Regions from separate parts of the Marinifilum sp. RC60d5 genome, predicted to be linked through region 2. Evidence: riboswitches for the same ligand, from Rfam matches in the RefSeq annotation. Region 2 holds a riboswitch; the other holds the start of a gene.
The links. Region 2 has a riboswitch for thiamine pyrophosphate ahead of ACT3CE_RS01585 (TonB-dependent receptor). Riboswitches for the same ligand answer to the same signal wherever they lie in the genome.
Positions count from the first base shown of each region.

Region 1: another riboswitch for thiamine pyrophosphate. It lies ahead of ACT3CE_RS14335 (sulfide-dependent adenosine diphosphate thiazole synthase); the one in region 2 lies ahead of ACT3CE_RS01585 (TonB-dependent receptor).

Region 1 is NZ_JBQTGK010000007.1:11,400-19,119, reverse strand. Features, by position in the region: gene ACT3CE_RS14350 (M3 family metallopeptidase) at 486-2,516, shown strand; gene ACT3CE_RS14345 (hypothetical protein) at 2,976-3,722, opposite strand; gene ACT3CE_RS14340 (flavodoxin family protein) at 3,915-4,550, opposite strand; TPP riboswitch at 4,993-5,085, shown strand; gene ACT3CE_RS14335 (sulfide-dependent adenosine diphosphate thiazole synthase) at 5,144-5,914, shown strand; gene thiE (thiamine phosphate synthase) at 5,916-6,527, shown strand; gene thiC (phosphomethylpyrimidine synthase ThiC) at 6,527-7,720, shown strand, end outside.
Region 2 is NZ_JBQTGK010000001.1:394,585-402,304, reverse strand. Features, by position in the region: gene ACT3CE_RS01605 (monomeric [FeFe] hydrogenase) at 1-376, opposite strand, end outside; gene ACT3CE_RS01600 (CCA tRNA nucleotidyltransferase) at 512-1,972, opposite strand; gene trxA (thioredoxin) at 2,136-2,498, shown strand; gene trxA (thioredoxin) at 2,603-3,052, shown strand; TPP riboswitch at 3,143-3,237, shown strand; gene ACT3CE_RS01585 (TonB-dependent receptor) at 3,301-5,763, shown strand; gene pnuC (nicotinamide riboside transporter PnuC) at 5,829-6,425, shown strand; gene ACT3CE_RS01575 (thiamine diphosphokinase) at 6,478-7,095, shown strand; gene ACT3CE_RS01570 (DcaP family trimeric outer membrane transporter) at 7,207-7,720, shown strand, end outside.

The sequences.
Region 1 (7,720 bases), on a different contig from region 2:
ATGAGAATTAAAATACCCTAACGGGACGAGATGATAAAGTAAATGAAATTGGGGCATAAAGGTGGCAGAAGAAGCTATTATTACTGTCTTCCGAATAGTCTTTTGCTTGATCGATAAGATTACACATTTCTTTCATAGTACTAAAGCTTGCAGATGTAATTTCCCCCTTATCTAAAGCCCAAATATACATAAATTTTCCTACCAATATTTATTACTTCTTGATATAGCGTAACTTAACTCTGTGTTGAAAACCTTTTCGGTGATTAAATTAGCCATTGTAAAAACATGATAAATATCATGTAATCAACAATATTGAGACGAATTTAGAGTTCAAATAAATAAAAAAGATATTTTTTTTATTTAAATTAATTCTATCTCTAGTTGTAGCAATTTTAATAGAATTAAGCTTTTTTAATATTTCCAATGCAACATTTAATCATAGACCTTTTCTATATTTGTATGTAAATATAAAATTGAATTAAATTATGAGTACAAATCCTTTATTAGAAGATTTTACGACACCATACGAATCTGTTCCTTTCGATAAAATTGAATTGGAGCATTATATGCCTGCTTTTAAAGAAAGCATAGAAAAGGCAAGAAAAGAGATTGATAATATTGCAAGTAATTCTATAACACCTGGTTTTTCGAATACAATTGAAGCACTAGAATACTCAGGACATCAACTGGATCGTGTTGCTTCTGTGTTTTTTAATTTAAATCACTCACATACCAATGATGATATGCAGGCTTTGGCTCGTGAGGTTTCTCCAATGCTAACAGAGTTTTCGAACGATATTATTATGAATGAGAAACTATTCGCAAGAGTGAAATTGGTTTACGAAAACAAGGCAAAATTTCGTTTGAATGTTGAGCAGGAAAAATTATTAACCGATCGCTATAAGTCTTTCGTGAGATCGGGAGCCGATTTGGATGAAGAAAAAAAAGCAAAAATAAGAGAGATCTCCAAAGAACTTTCGAAACTTACTCTTCAGTTTGGAGAAAATGTTTTGGCGGCTACCAATAATTTTGAATTGCATTTAAGCGATAAAAAGGATGTTGCCGGCTTACCCGATGGTATTTTAGAGGCTGCATCGGCCTTAGCAAAGGAGAAAGAGAAGGATGGATGGCTTTTTAACCTTCAATTTCCTAGCTATGTTCCCTTTATGCAATATGCCGATAATCGCGAATTAAGGGAAAAAATGTTCAGAGCCTATTCTTCGCGTTGTTTTAATGATAAATTCGATAACCAAAAAGTGATTCATCGTATTATTGAGTTGCGCCTGGCAAAAGTTAAACTTTTGGGATATGAAAGTTATGCTGATTTTGTTCTGGAGGAAAGAATGGCCAAATCGGCAGATAAAGTTTTGAGTTTTTTGAACGAACTTTTAGATGCTTCGATGCCCAGAGCAAAAGAAGAATTTAAAGAACTGCAAGATTATGCAAAATCATTGGGTGCAGACTTTGAATTACAAAGATGGGATTGGGCGTACTATGCTGAAAAATTAAAAACAGAAAAGTACGATATAAACGATGAAATTACTCGTCCATATTTCGAATTGGAGCGTGTGAAGAAAGGAATTTTCGATTTAGCAGGAAAACTTTACGGCCTTCAATTTAAATTGAATGCAGATATTCCTAAATACCATAAAGAGGTAGATGTTTATGAAGTATTTGATTCAAAAGGTGAATTTGTTTCTTTATTTTATGCCGATTTTCACCCTCGTAGCACAAAACAAGGGGGTGCATGGATGACTTCATTTACTGATCAGTACATGATAGGTGAAGAGGATTTTCGTCCGCATATTTCTATTGTGTGTAATTTTACGCGTCCTACCGCAACAAAACCGTCTTTACTTACCTTTAACGAAGTAACCACCTTTTTGCACGAATTTGGTCATGCATTGCACGGAATGCTGTCGAAATGTACATACAGTGCTTTATCGGGAACCAATGTTTATCGCGATTTTGTTGAATTGCCGTCGCAGTTTATGGAGAATTTTGCTTTCCGTAAAGAGTGGTTAGATGAAGTAGCAGAACACTATGAAACAGGTGAAAAAATTCCATCTGAATTGGTTCAGAAAATTATCGATAGTGCAAATTTCCTTAGCGGATATTCCTTTGTTCGCCAAATAAGCTTTGGTTTAAATGATATGTCGTGGCACAGTGTAAAAGAGCCAATTATAGAAGATGTTTCTGCTTTTGAAAATAAAGCAATGGCATCAACAGAGTTATTTTCTCCGATTAAAGAAAGCTGTATGAGCACTTCCTTCTCACATATTTTTGCTGGAGGATATGCCGCAGGATATTATGGCTATAAATGGGCCGAAGTACTCGATGCCGATGCGTTTGAAGCTTTTAAGGAAAATGGAATTTACGATAAGGCCACTGCCAATTCGTTTAGAAAAAATATCCTTGAAAAAGGAGGTAGCGAACATCCTATGGATTTATATTTAAAATTCAGAGGAAAAGAACCATCAATCGATCCTCTTTTGAAGCGTAGCGGTTTAAAATAAATTGAAGATCTACTTTAAAAAGAATAGTACTATCGTTGTCTCAAGTGGGGCAGCGATTTTTTTTTACCCTCCATTTTTATTTATATATTCTCCCTGCCTAATAGAGGATTTTCCTTTGCGATATAAATCAGGATATTATTCATTTTTCTATCAGCAGAGATGATATTTAACTATCTTTTATATTACTTTGATACCTTTTAGAAAATAATGTCGCCTTTTCATAAAAATGTAGATCTTTTCAGAAACTAGTTATCCTTTTTAAGTAATTTACATTCTTTTTCGAAAAGCTAATTAAACTATTAAAAAGACAGTAGATATCAATACACGATAAAGAGTAAATAAAAAATGTAATTTTTATTTTAACAGGATACGGAAATTTTGAAATTTATGCTGTATTTATATCAATGCTCTCTATAAAATGGCTTATGTGCGGGCTTAAAATACGTAGGAATATTATTTTTAGCGAAGGATTTGCTTCTTTGTGCGATGCTCGGCATTTTTCTTCAAATAATAGGCTATCATGTATCCGCGCAAGCGTTTTTTATTGTCACGAAATACAAATTTTCCTGCATCGCGAATTTCATCGATACACAGCTTAAGGTAGGTGTAGGTTTTATCACGAAATCGCTTATTTTCTTTTATATTCCAATTGTTTGCATGACACTTACCTGCTAATATTCCTAATCGATTTGATAAGTCTGATGCTTTAGTGAGCAATTGAAAATCGAAAGATATTTTTTCCAGTAAATCTTTATTAGCATCTCCTAATACCCTCAAATTAGACAGTGTTTGAATGAGGGAAGCATGACTATTTGCTTTTTTATTTCGTTTTAATGTTTTGGATAATTTCTCATCGTTTCGGAATGCATATGTAAAATAATGAAGCAGTTCTCTGTAAAGATCTTTTCCAGTTTGTAGTTCCTTTTTCCAGTTTTTATCTAGCTCCGATTGAGTTTCTTTGGAATGAATCCAGCAGGTTTGCACCTTTCGGCAAATGTCAATTCTAACAATTAATTCGTCGATATGTTGCTGCCTAATGCCCACTCTGGCGAGTTCGTTTAAATCGTCTTTTGTCCAGAGTACGAGGTTTTCGGCGTCCTGCAGATAGGTGCTAACGGGGATGGTGGGCTCGATGATGTTTTCTGTTGTAATGGATTTTATTTCGAGTAAAGAATTTTCAGGAATAGTAAGTTCTGCTATATTCATGCTAAGGTAAGTTTGGTAATTGATAGATTAAATTTAGCAGAATCTTACTATAATTTATCATTTAGGCTGATCAAAATTTTAGCTTATGAAAGAATGAAAGGTGAAATTTTAATGGGATTTCTATTGTTTTTGCTGTTAAAAAAAAGCTACCAATTGGGATTGGTAGCTTCTATAATTAATTGCTGTTTGCTATTATTTCACAAAGTTGGTCATTATTTTTTTCTCTATTTCAGGAGCTTTCACCTTGTTTTTTCCATTTTCCATTAATTCCAGCAGGTAAGCCATGTTTTTACCCAAAACTCTCATAATTTGAACGCCTTCTTTATCTTCATGAACCTGTCCCGGGAACAAACCATGAATCACATTCCAGTAGTTCGAAGTTGGAATCATCATTTCGGAATAGGTCAGGTAGTTGTTCATTTCGTTAAAGGCAGGTAATCCTCCCGAACGACGAACTGCTGCAACAGAGGCACCTACTTTGTGGCGGAACAAATTTCCATTGGCTCCGGCAACATAAAATGCGCGATCGAGGAATGATTTAAGACTTGCGCTCAAGGATGCGTAATGAACCGGAGAACCCAAAAGAATTCCATCGGCTTCTTTCATTTTCTGAATCCATTCGTTCACATTATCGTTTTTAATGATGCATTTTTCATCTTTATTTTTAAAACACATGTTGCAGCCGGTACATGCTTTCACATTTTTAATGCCAACATTTACAATTTCTGTCTCAATTCCTTTAGCTTCCAACTGTTCACATACCAATTGTAAAGCATGGTAAGTATTTCCTTCTTTCTTAGGGCTTCCGTTAAATGCGACGACTTTCATTTGTTTTTTATTTTAAGTTATGTTTTTCTGTTTTGGATTTTTCGGGAGAACTTACCATATAATCATTTTCCTGTGTGTAGAAAGCTTTGTACATGGACGTTTCATATAATAATAATTTGTTTTTTAGTTGCTATATGGAACTTTCAAATTACACTCATTCTCTTGTTTGTAATGCTTTTTACAGGCTTGTTTCATATTTTGAGTTTTATTGTTTTAATCATTTTTGATTTATAAGAAATAGAAAAGTTCTCACCAATCTAGCTCACAAAAATAATCAGTAAGCAAATGCAATTGTTTTAATAATTTGTTAATAGAATAAATCTATTTTAGGCTAATGATTTTGGTATTTTTACGGGTAAAGATAATTGATCCGAATTATTTATTCGTGCAAGATTTTAAACTTAAGTGCAGCATTCTAATATTTTTATTTTACATTTGCAATTATATAAACTAGGGGTGCCTAACTTTAAGGCTGAGATTATACCCTTTACCTGATCAGGATAATGCCTGCGTAGGAAAGTAAAGACAAGTCTACTTTATTTAGAGTAGGATAGCCCCTGTTTATTAATAGTATTTACTTAATAAACAATAAAATGGAGCAAATTGTATCTGCAGGAATCGTTGATTCCTATTTTAAAAAACTCAAAGAAAATTTATCGGTTGATGTGGCAATAGTTGGAGGGGGTCCTTCCGGATTGGTTGCGTCTTATTATCTCGCAAAGAAAGGTTTTAAAGTTTCTTTGTACGAAAGTAAATTGGCTCCAGGTGGAGGCATGTGGGGTGGTGCTATGATGTTTAATGAAATTATTGTGCAAAAAGATGCCTTACACATTCTTGATGAGTTGAACATTTCGTATGCAAATTATCAAGGAGATTATTATACCATTGATTCGGTACATGCAACTTCGGCATTAATTTATCATGCTACACAGGCGGGTGTGAAAATGTTCAATTGTTCTTCTATCGAAGATGTTGTTTTTCAAAATAATAAAGTATGTGGAGTAGTTTTGAACTGGTCTCCTGTTCGTAGAGAAGGATTACATGTTGATCCTTTGGTGATTATGGCAAAAGCTGTGGTAGATGGAACGGGTCATGAATGTGATATTGTAAGCACACTAGAACGTAAAAACGATGTAAAGCTGAATACGAAAACAGGTAAGGTAATGGGGGAATATTCATTATCGATTGATGAAGCGGAGAGAACTACAGTAGAAAATACCAAAGAAGTATATCCAGGTTTGTATGTGTCGGGAATGGCATCGAATGGTGTGAGTGGTGGATTTCGAATGGGACCAATTTTTGGAGGAATGCTTTTGTCAGGTGAAAAATTGGCTGATTTAATTGCTGAAAATTTAAGGAAATAAGATGGAAGACTTTGGTTTATACATTATTATTACAAATCCACAATCTACTTATCGACATATTGCAGAATCTTGTGTTGAAAACGGTGTTAAGATGTTGCAATTGCGAGAAAAAGACTTATCTGACAAGGAATTAATTAGGATTGGAAAAGAGATTAGAGGCATTACCAAGGGAAGTGAAACTAGTTTTGTGATGAATGATCGTCCTGATATTGCCGCCATTTGTGATGCTGATTTCTTACACCTCGGGCAAGATGATGTGTCGATGGAGGATGCTCGAAAGATTGTTGGAGATATGAAGATTGGCTTATCTACTCATTCCATTTTGCAAGTTAAGGAAGCTTTGGCTCAAAAGCCAGATTACATTGGTTTTGGTCCTATTTACCCAACTACTACAAAAGCGAAACCTGACAAAACTGTTGGTGTTGAACAATTAAAGCAAGTATTGGATTTAGCGACTGTTCCAGTGGTTGCCATTGGAGGAATTTTTCCTGAAAATATAGATGATATTTTAAATGCGGGAGCTAAAAATATTGCTATGGTTCGGCATTTTATGCAAACCGATCAGTTCGATCAAAGAATTCAAGACGTTACGAATTTACTAAACAAGAAATAATGACTACACAAATACAAAAAGCTAAAGAAGGCTTTATTACACCCGAAATGAATGCGGTTGCTCAGCAAGAGAAAGTTGATGTTAAATGGTTACGAAACGAGATTGCTTCAGGACGAATTGTTATTCCTAAAAATATAAATCATGATTTTCCGGTTAAGGCAATTGGGAATGGTTTACGAACCAAGGTAAATGCGAACATGGGAACCTCTGAAAAACATTGTTTTTTCAAAGAGGAATTGGAAAAAATGGATGTTGCCATTGCCAATGGAGCTGATGCGATAATGGATTTATCAACAGGTGGCGATTTGCATATTATTCTTCAACGAATACTTCAGAAGTCATCTGTAATGGTTGGTACTGTACCTATCTACGGAGTTGCCACACGCTTATTGGCTGAAGGGAAAGAAATTTCAGAACTCGATCCAGAAGATTTGTTTCGAGAGATTGAAATTCAGGCAAAAATGGGTGTTGATTTTATGACTTTACATTGTGGTGTAACCAATGTTTCTCTTTCGTTTTTGGAGAATGAAAATAGGGTTTGTGGAATTGTGAGTCGTGGAGGAGCTTTGTTAAAACGATGGATGAAGGAGAACAAGAAAGAAAATCCATTGTATGAGCAGTACGATCGAGTATTGGATATCTGTAAACAATATGATGTGACCATTAGTTTAGGAGATGGTTTGCGTCCTGGTGCTGGTGCCGATGCAACAGATCGTGCTCAAGTGGCTGAATTGTTGGTTTTAGGTGAATTGGTCGATCGTGCCAGAGAAAAAGGCGTTCAGATTATGGTAGAAGGTCCAGGACATATGCCTTTGGATCAGATTGAAGCCAATATGAAATTGATGAAAAGACTTTGTGGTGAAGCACCATTTTATGTTTTAGGGCCCTTGGTTACCGATGCCGCACCAGGATACGATCATATTGTAGGAGCAATTGGGGGAACTGTTGCAGCCATTCACGGAGCCGATTTTTTGTGTTACGTAACGCCTGCCGAACATTTGTGTTTGCCCAATGTACAAGATGTAAAAGAAGGTGTAATCGCTAGTCGAATTGCTGCACATTCTGCCGATTTAGTGAATAATGTAGCAGGTGTCCGTCAGCAAGATTTTACCATTTCGAAGGCACGTTACGATCTTGATTGGGAGACAATGTTTCAGAATAGTATCGATCCGGAATTGGCCAGAAAGCGAAAA
Region 2 (7,720 bases):
GATGCGCAACACAACCCTTACAAAGGTTGGTTACTATGTAGGAATTTTTTACACAGGAAGTACACGCTTCATCTACAACAGTAAGAATTTTATTTATTGGATTTTTTCTTTCAAGAGCTTCCTTTGCATAGGAAGATAAAGTTTTTAATTCGTCTCTGTCATCTTCTAAATCGAAACCCAAAAGAGGAATTATTTTTTCTTTAATAATTACACGTTCTTTAAAAACACAACAACGATCAAGATCTTGTTTGCGGCGAGGAGCCATTTCCAATGGGATTCGATCCAATTGTTCCGTGAAATTACCTTCATTAAAAAGTTCTGCCATTCTGGATAGCAGATCTCTTCTGATAATCATAGTATTGTCGACGTAGGCCATTAAATATTATTTTAAATAGGTTAGTTAGTTTTTCAGCCGGCAAAAATATACATTAGATATGGTATGAGATGTGTTGTACAGCATGCAAAAGTTTGCAAGTGTAAAAAATAAGCCAGGAATTATCCTGGCTTATTTTTATTTGCTGTTTTTAACGGGTTTTAGCCCAAGTTCTTTTCCTTTTTTTATCATATATTGATAAGCAGCTTCTCTTTCGTTAGGAATTATTCCATCTAAAATTGCATCTTTTATGGCTACTTTAATATCACCTATCATTCGGCAGGGCGACAAATTAAATGTCTCTATTATTTCCTGACCATCAATGGGAGGCTGAAAATTGCGAACTGCATCTTTTTCTTCTACTTCCTTTAATTTGGTGCGCACCAACTGAAAATTATCAAGAAAACGCTTTACTTTTTCTTCGTTTTTCGAGGTAATATCGGCCTCGCATAATTTCATAAGATCGTCAATATCATCTCCTGCATCGAAAAGCAAACGTCGAATTGCTGAGTCGGTAACTTCTTCCTGTGCTAATACTATGGGGCGCATGTGAAGAAGAACCATTTTTTGTACGAATTTCATTTTTTCGTTCAGCGGCAATTTCATATTCTTAAAAATGCGGGGAATCATTTTTTCTCCTATAAAATTGTGAGCATGAAAAGTCCAGCCAATGCCTTTTACAAATTTCTTTGTATTTGGTTTGGCAATGTCATGAAGCAAAGCAGACCATCTTAACCAAAGCTTATCTGATTTTGGAGCCAATTGATCTAGAACTTCAAGTGTGTGATAGAAATTGTCTTTATGACTTATTCCATTTCTGGTTTCCCGGCCTTTTAGTTTTTGAAATTCTGGGAAAATTATTTTTAATAAACCGCATTCTTCCAGTAATTTAAAGCCAGTTGATGGCTTCTCAGACATTACAATTTTATTTAGCTCATCAATAATTCTTTCTTTTGAAATGATATGAATTCGCTCCCGGTTTTCTTTTATTGCAGCAAATGTCTCGTCTGATATTTTAAAATTTAGCTGAGTGGCAAAACGAATTGCCCGCATCATTCTTAAAGGATCATCCGAAAAGGTGATCATTGGATCCATGGGCGTTTTAATAATTTTGCTGTTTAAATCATTAATTCCACCAAAAGGATCGAGAAGTTCCCCAAAATTATCATTATGCAAGCTTAAGGCTAGTGCGTTAATGGTAAAGTCTCTTCGTTTTTGATCATCTTCCAAACTGCCATTTTCAACAATTGGATTTCTTGAATCTCTATTGTACGATTCTTTTCTTGCGCCTACAAATTCAATTTCAAGATCTTTAAATTTTAGCATGGCTGTGCCAAAATTCTTAAAAATAGAAACCTTAGGCTTACCTGCTTTTGCAGCAACTTGCTGGGCAAGTTCAATTCCGCTACCTATTACTACAACATCAATGTCTTTCGATTCTCGTTGTAAAAATATATCTCTTACAAATCCTCCAATCACATAGCTTTCCAAATTTTCTTTGCTTACTATTTCTGATATGATTGAAAATATAGGATGTTTTAAATGCTCTTTCACTTTTATATTGTCAGATGACCCGCATAGGTCGTTATTAATTCCCATTATCGCATTTATGACAAATCGACGGGATCTTTCGCTGACAAAATTACAATTATTTAAGCTGAAATTGAAAAAACTAAGAATATTTGCTTTGGCATACAAATTGTAAAATAAAAATATATATATTTGTAGATAAGTAGAATTTTAAATTAATTAAGGAGTTGTTATGGTAGAACATTTAACAAAAGAGACTTTTAAAGCTAAAGTATTTGATTTTGATAAGAATAAAGACTGGAAATTTGAAGGAGATAAACCTTGTTTAGTAGATTTTTATGCAGAGTGGTGTGGACCTTGTAAAACGGTAGCTCCTATTTTGGAAGAACTAAAAGCAGAATATGGTGAGGATCTTAACATTTATAAAATAAATACTGAGCAAGAGCAAGAGTTGGCATCTATGTTTGGAATTCAAAGTATACCTTCATTGTTGTTTATTCCAGAGAATGGTCAACCACAAATGGCTCAGGGAGCATTATCGAAAGAATCATTTGAACAGGCATTTTCTGAGGTTTTAGGAGTTGCTAAAAAATAAGAATTAGGTTTTCGTTAACAGCTGTGTAACTAAATCATTTGTAGCTTTAGCACGATATTGAAACTGGCTTTCAATATTCAATTTACCAACAAAAAAAGAAAGTTATGAAGAAGTTGATATTACTTGTGTTAGTCACGTTTGTAGGTACTAATATTTTTGCTCAGGCAAGTTCCGATTATGATGTAATTCATTTGAATGATACCAGTTTTAAGGAAAAGGTTTACGATTTTGAGAATAGTAAAGATTGGGTATTTAAAGGTGATAAACCTGTAATCGTTGACTTTTATGCAACCTGGTGTGGACCTTGTAAGAAAATTGCTCCTGTATTAAAAAAATTACAGAAGGAATATGGTGACGATATCCAGATTTACAAAGTGGATACCGATAAATCACCTAAAGTTTCTGCGGCATTTGGAATTAGAAGTATTCCGAGTTTATTGTTTATTCCTATGAAAGGAAAACCAACAATGGCACAAGGAGCTTTACCACAGGAAACTATGGTGAAAGCCATAAAAGATGTCTTAGGTGTAGAAGCACCTGAATCATTAAAATAGGTTTGAATATTAATTATAGTTTAGGTTTTTAAAAGTCGGCTTTTGGCCGGCTTTTTTGTTTTTGCTAATTTTCCAATTACCTTTGCAGCGAAATCACAGTGGGGTGCCTAAAATTACAGGCTGAGATCATACCCTTAAACCTGATCCGGGTAATGCCGGCGTAGGAAAATTGCGAATTAACTTTTCGCCAACCTGATCTTATTTAAACCTCATTGCAATATATTTTTAACGTTTTTAACTTTTAAACAATGTTTTCAAGAAAGATGAACTCTGTATTGCTCAGAGCAAGCGTGTTAATGCTATTGCAATTTGTTTGTTTTATCGGATTCTCTCAACTTAATCTTACAGGAAAGATTACCGATAAAGCAGGAAAAACACTTCAGGGTGCCACAATAGTAGTAAAAGGAACTTATTTAGGAACAATAGCTAATTCTAATGGCGAATACAAGTTTCAGAATTTAAAAGAAGGCGATTACAATTTAGTAGTCTCATTTTTGGGTTATCAAACTGCTCAAAAAGAAATTCAACTAAGAAAATCAGCTACTATTGATTTTAGCTTAGAAGCATCTGCTATAATGGCTGATGAAGTGCTAGTTGCTGCAACTCGTGCAGATTCAAAAACTCCGGTTGTAATTACCAATGTAAGTAACAAAGAGTTATCGAAGAGGAATTTAGGACAAGATATTCCATCTCTTTTATCCATTACGCCATCATTTGTAACAACAACAGATGCAGGTGCAGGAGTTGGTTATACTGGTTTTCGAATTCGTGGATCAGATGCAAATCGTATCAATGTAACAATTGATGGAATTCCATTGAATGATTCAGAATCGCATGGTGTTTATTGGGTAAATATGCCAGATTTCACCTCGTCATTAGATGATATTCAAATTCAGCGTGGAGTTGGAACATCAACAAGTGGAGCAGGAGCTTTTGGTGCAAGTATAAATATGCAAACACAAAATGTTAATGCTAAATCGTACGCTGAAATTTCAAGTTCAGCCGGTTCTTTCAATACTTTTAAGAATACAGTGAAATTGGGTACTGGCTTGAAAAAAGGATTCGCTTTTGATGTTCGTTTATCCAAAATTACTTCGGATGGATTTATTGACAGAGCAAGTTCTAACTTGCAGTCAGCCTATTTTTCGGGAGGATATTATGGCGATAAAACAAGTGTAAAGGCCAATATTATTGTGGGTAAAGAAAAAACTTATCAGGCATGGAATGGTGTTCCAAAAGTTCGGTTGGAAAATGATGAAGCTGGTATGCAGCGTTATGCAGATCATTGGCTAGTGAGCCAAGATGTGGTAGATCATATGATGGCTTCAGATAGCAGAACATACAATCAGTATACTTATAAAAATGAAACTGATAATTACTGGCAAAAGCATTATCGCTTGTTTTTAACACATTTATTTGATGATAATACAAAGTTCAATATGGCTTTTCATTATACTCAGGGAGAAGGTTATTATGAGCAGTTCAAGAAAAATGACAAACTAAAGAAATATGGTTTAGCTCCGATTGTAATTGGTGGTGAAAGCATAGAAAAAACGGATGTTATTCGTCGTAAATGGTTGGATAATGACTTTTATGGAACTGTATTTTCATTCTCTAAAAAGATGAATTCTGTAGACTTTGTTGCAGGTGGTGGATGGAACAAATATGATGGTGACCACTTTGGAGAAATTCGTTGGATGAAAAATGCGGGAGATGCTTTCTTAGGTGATAAGTATTACGATAATAACGGAACAAAGGAAGAGTACAATGTTTATACAAAAGCAAACATTGCTCTTAATCAGCAATTTGGTCTTTATGCCGATATGCAACTAAGAGGAATTGATTATAAAATTAAAGGAATAGACTCAGACTTAAGGGATGTGAGCCAAAAGCATGATTTCTTATTTTTCAATCCTAAGCTGGGTTTAAATTATGAAATAGATGAAAATCATCGTGTTTTTGCTTCTTTTTCTATTGCCAACCGAGAGCCAAACAGAAGTAATTATACCGATGCTAAACCAGGAGAAGCTCCAACAAGTGAGCGCTTATTTGATTATGAGTTGACCTATAAAATGTCAAAGGCTAATTTCTTATTTGAAGCAAATATGTTTTATATGAACTACAAAGATCAATTGGTTTTAACTGGTGAGATAAATGATGTTGGTAGTGCCGTAATGATGAATGTTGATAAATCGTACCGTGCAGGTATTGAGTTAAGTGCAGCTACAAATATCACCAAATATTTTTCCTGGAAAGGTAATTTATCATTAAGTAAAAATAAGGTGAAGAATTTTGTTGAGCATGTTGATAATTGGGAAACAGGAGAACAGAATATTACGAACCTGGGAACCACTGATTTGGCTTTTTCGCCAAATGTGACTGCGAATTCTATTTTTTCGTATGATAAATCAGGTTTTGGAGTACAATTTATATCACAATATGTGGGAGAGCAATATATCGATAATTCTTCGAGTAAGGACAGAAGTTTAGATGCTTACACTGTATCGAATATGAATTTTTCGTATGAGTTTAAACCTGGTTTTGCCGAGAGTTTAAAAATTAATTTCTTGGTTAACAATGTATTCGATGCTGAATATGAATCGAATGCATGGGTTTATTCATATATTATTGGAGGTGAGCGTTTTGCTATGGATGGTTACTTTCCACAGGCAGGAATTAATTTTCTGGCAGGCGTAACAGTAAGATTTTAATATTTGAAAAATAGAACACTGGATTTTAGCTTGCATAAAATCCAGTGTTTTTATAATATTTGTATATGAATTGGATTGTTGATAACATCATAGAGATTATTGGAACCCTTTCCGGATTAATATTTCTCTATCTGGAAATTAAGCAAAATAAATGGTTGTGGCCAGTCGGACTGTTAACTTCTGTGATGTATATCTATGTGTTTTTTGTGGCAAAATTATATGCCGATATGTCGCTGCAATTTTATTATGTATTCATAAGTATTTACGGATGGATAATTTGGTCTCATGGTTCAAATCAAATTAAAGAAGAATTACCCGTAACACATTTAAGCCGTAAATTATTTGTTACTTTATTTACTGTAAGTATGGCAATTTATGTTGTTATTTCTTACGTTTTGGTAAATTTTACCGATGCTTCACTTCCTTATTGGGACGCATTTACAACAGCTTTAAGTATAGTTGCTACCTGGATGCTAGCCCGAAAAATATTGGAGCAATGGTTGGTTTGGGTAATTGTAAATGCTGTTTCGCTAGGACTGTATATCTATAAAGGTCTTTATCCTACTTCAATATTATTCTTTTTTTATACCGTATTGGCTATCATAGGTTATTTACAATGGAAAAAAGATATGCTTGTTTCTAGAGCTATGTCGGGCAATTAATTAATTTTGTACGACATTTCATTATTATCACCTCTTTAAATAAGCGAAAAGAATGCAAAAAAAAGCGGTTATTTTGGCAAATGGAGCCTTTCCTACTCACGAAATTCCTTTAAAGGAGTTAAAAAATTCAAAACATATTGTTTGCTGTGATGGAGCAATTAACAATTTAGAAGAAGCAAAAATAGAACCTTATGCTATTGTGGGAGATTTAGATTCGCTCGATCCGGATTTAAAATGGAAATATCGCGATATTATTTACCACTTTTCGAATCAGGATAATAATGATTTAACCAAAGCTGTAAATTGGTGCTTAGAAAATAATTTTAACGAAGTAGTAATTGTTGGAGCAACCGGAAAAAGAGATGATCACATGATTGGGAATATCTTTTTGTTGCCTTTGTATGCTAAAAAAATAAGAGTTAGAATGCTTACCAGTTATGGAATTTTCACACCAATACTTCGATCGAAAAATTTTGAGAGCTATACTCGCCAACAAGTTTCTATTTTTTCGCCCAATTCTAATACTTCAATTACAACAGCTAACCTTCGCTATGCATTAACAAGTCAAAAGCTTGATATGATGTGGCAAGGAACCTTAAATGAATCGATGGGAGATAGTTTTAGAATAGAATTTGAAGGTGGCCCATTGATTATCTATCAGGAATATTAGATTTTTGGTGTATTTTTTCTTCGATAAATTTTTAGGTTCTTTTGCTATAGGAACTTACGATATTTTTAAAAGCTGATTATATTTGCAGCCGAATAAAACCTAACAAAATCGATGAAAAATCTAAAATTAGTGATATTGCTATGTGCTGTATTAATGGGAATATCAGTACTTAAAGCACAAAAAAAGGAATCCCCGATCAGGGTGAAGTTTGGGGGATATGTACATTCTCTGTTTACTTACGATACAAGGCAAACTGTATCTGCTCGTGAAGGGCATATTCTACTTTATCCTAAAAATAAAATAATAGATGCCGCGGGTAAAGATATTAACAAAGAAACTGTTTATAATATGGCCGTTATTCAGTCTAGAGTAAAGGCTAAATTGACAGGACCCGAAATTTTAGGTGCAAAAACATCGGGATTACTCGAAGCTGAATTTATTGGTAATGGAGAATCGGATGTGAATGGTTTGCGATTGCGTCATGCTTTTATAAACTTGGATTGGGGTAATACTTCATTAATTATAGGGCAAACCTGGTCGCCTTTATTTGTGGCCGAAGTTTTTCCGGCAACCGTAGGAGCCAATGCAGGCTTGCCATTTAAACCATTTGCCCGTAATCCGCAGG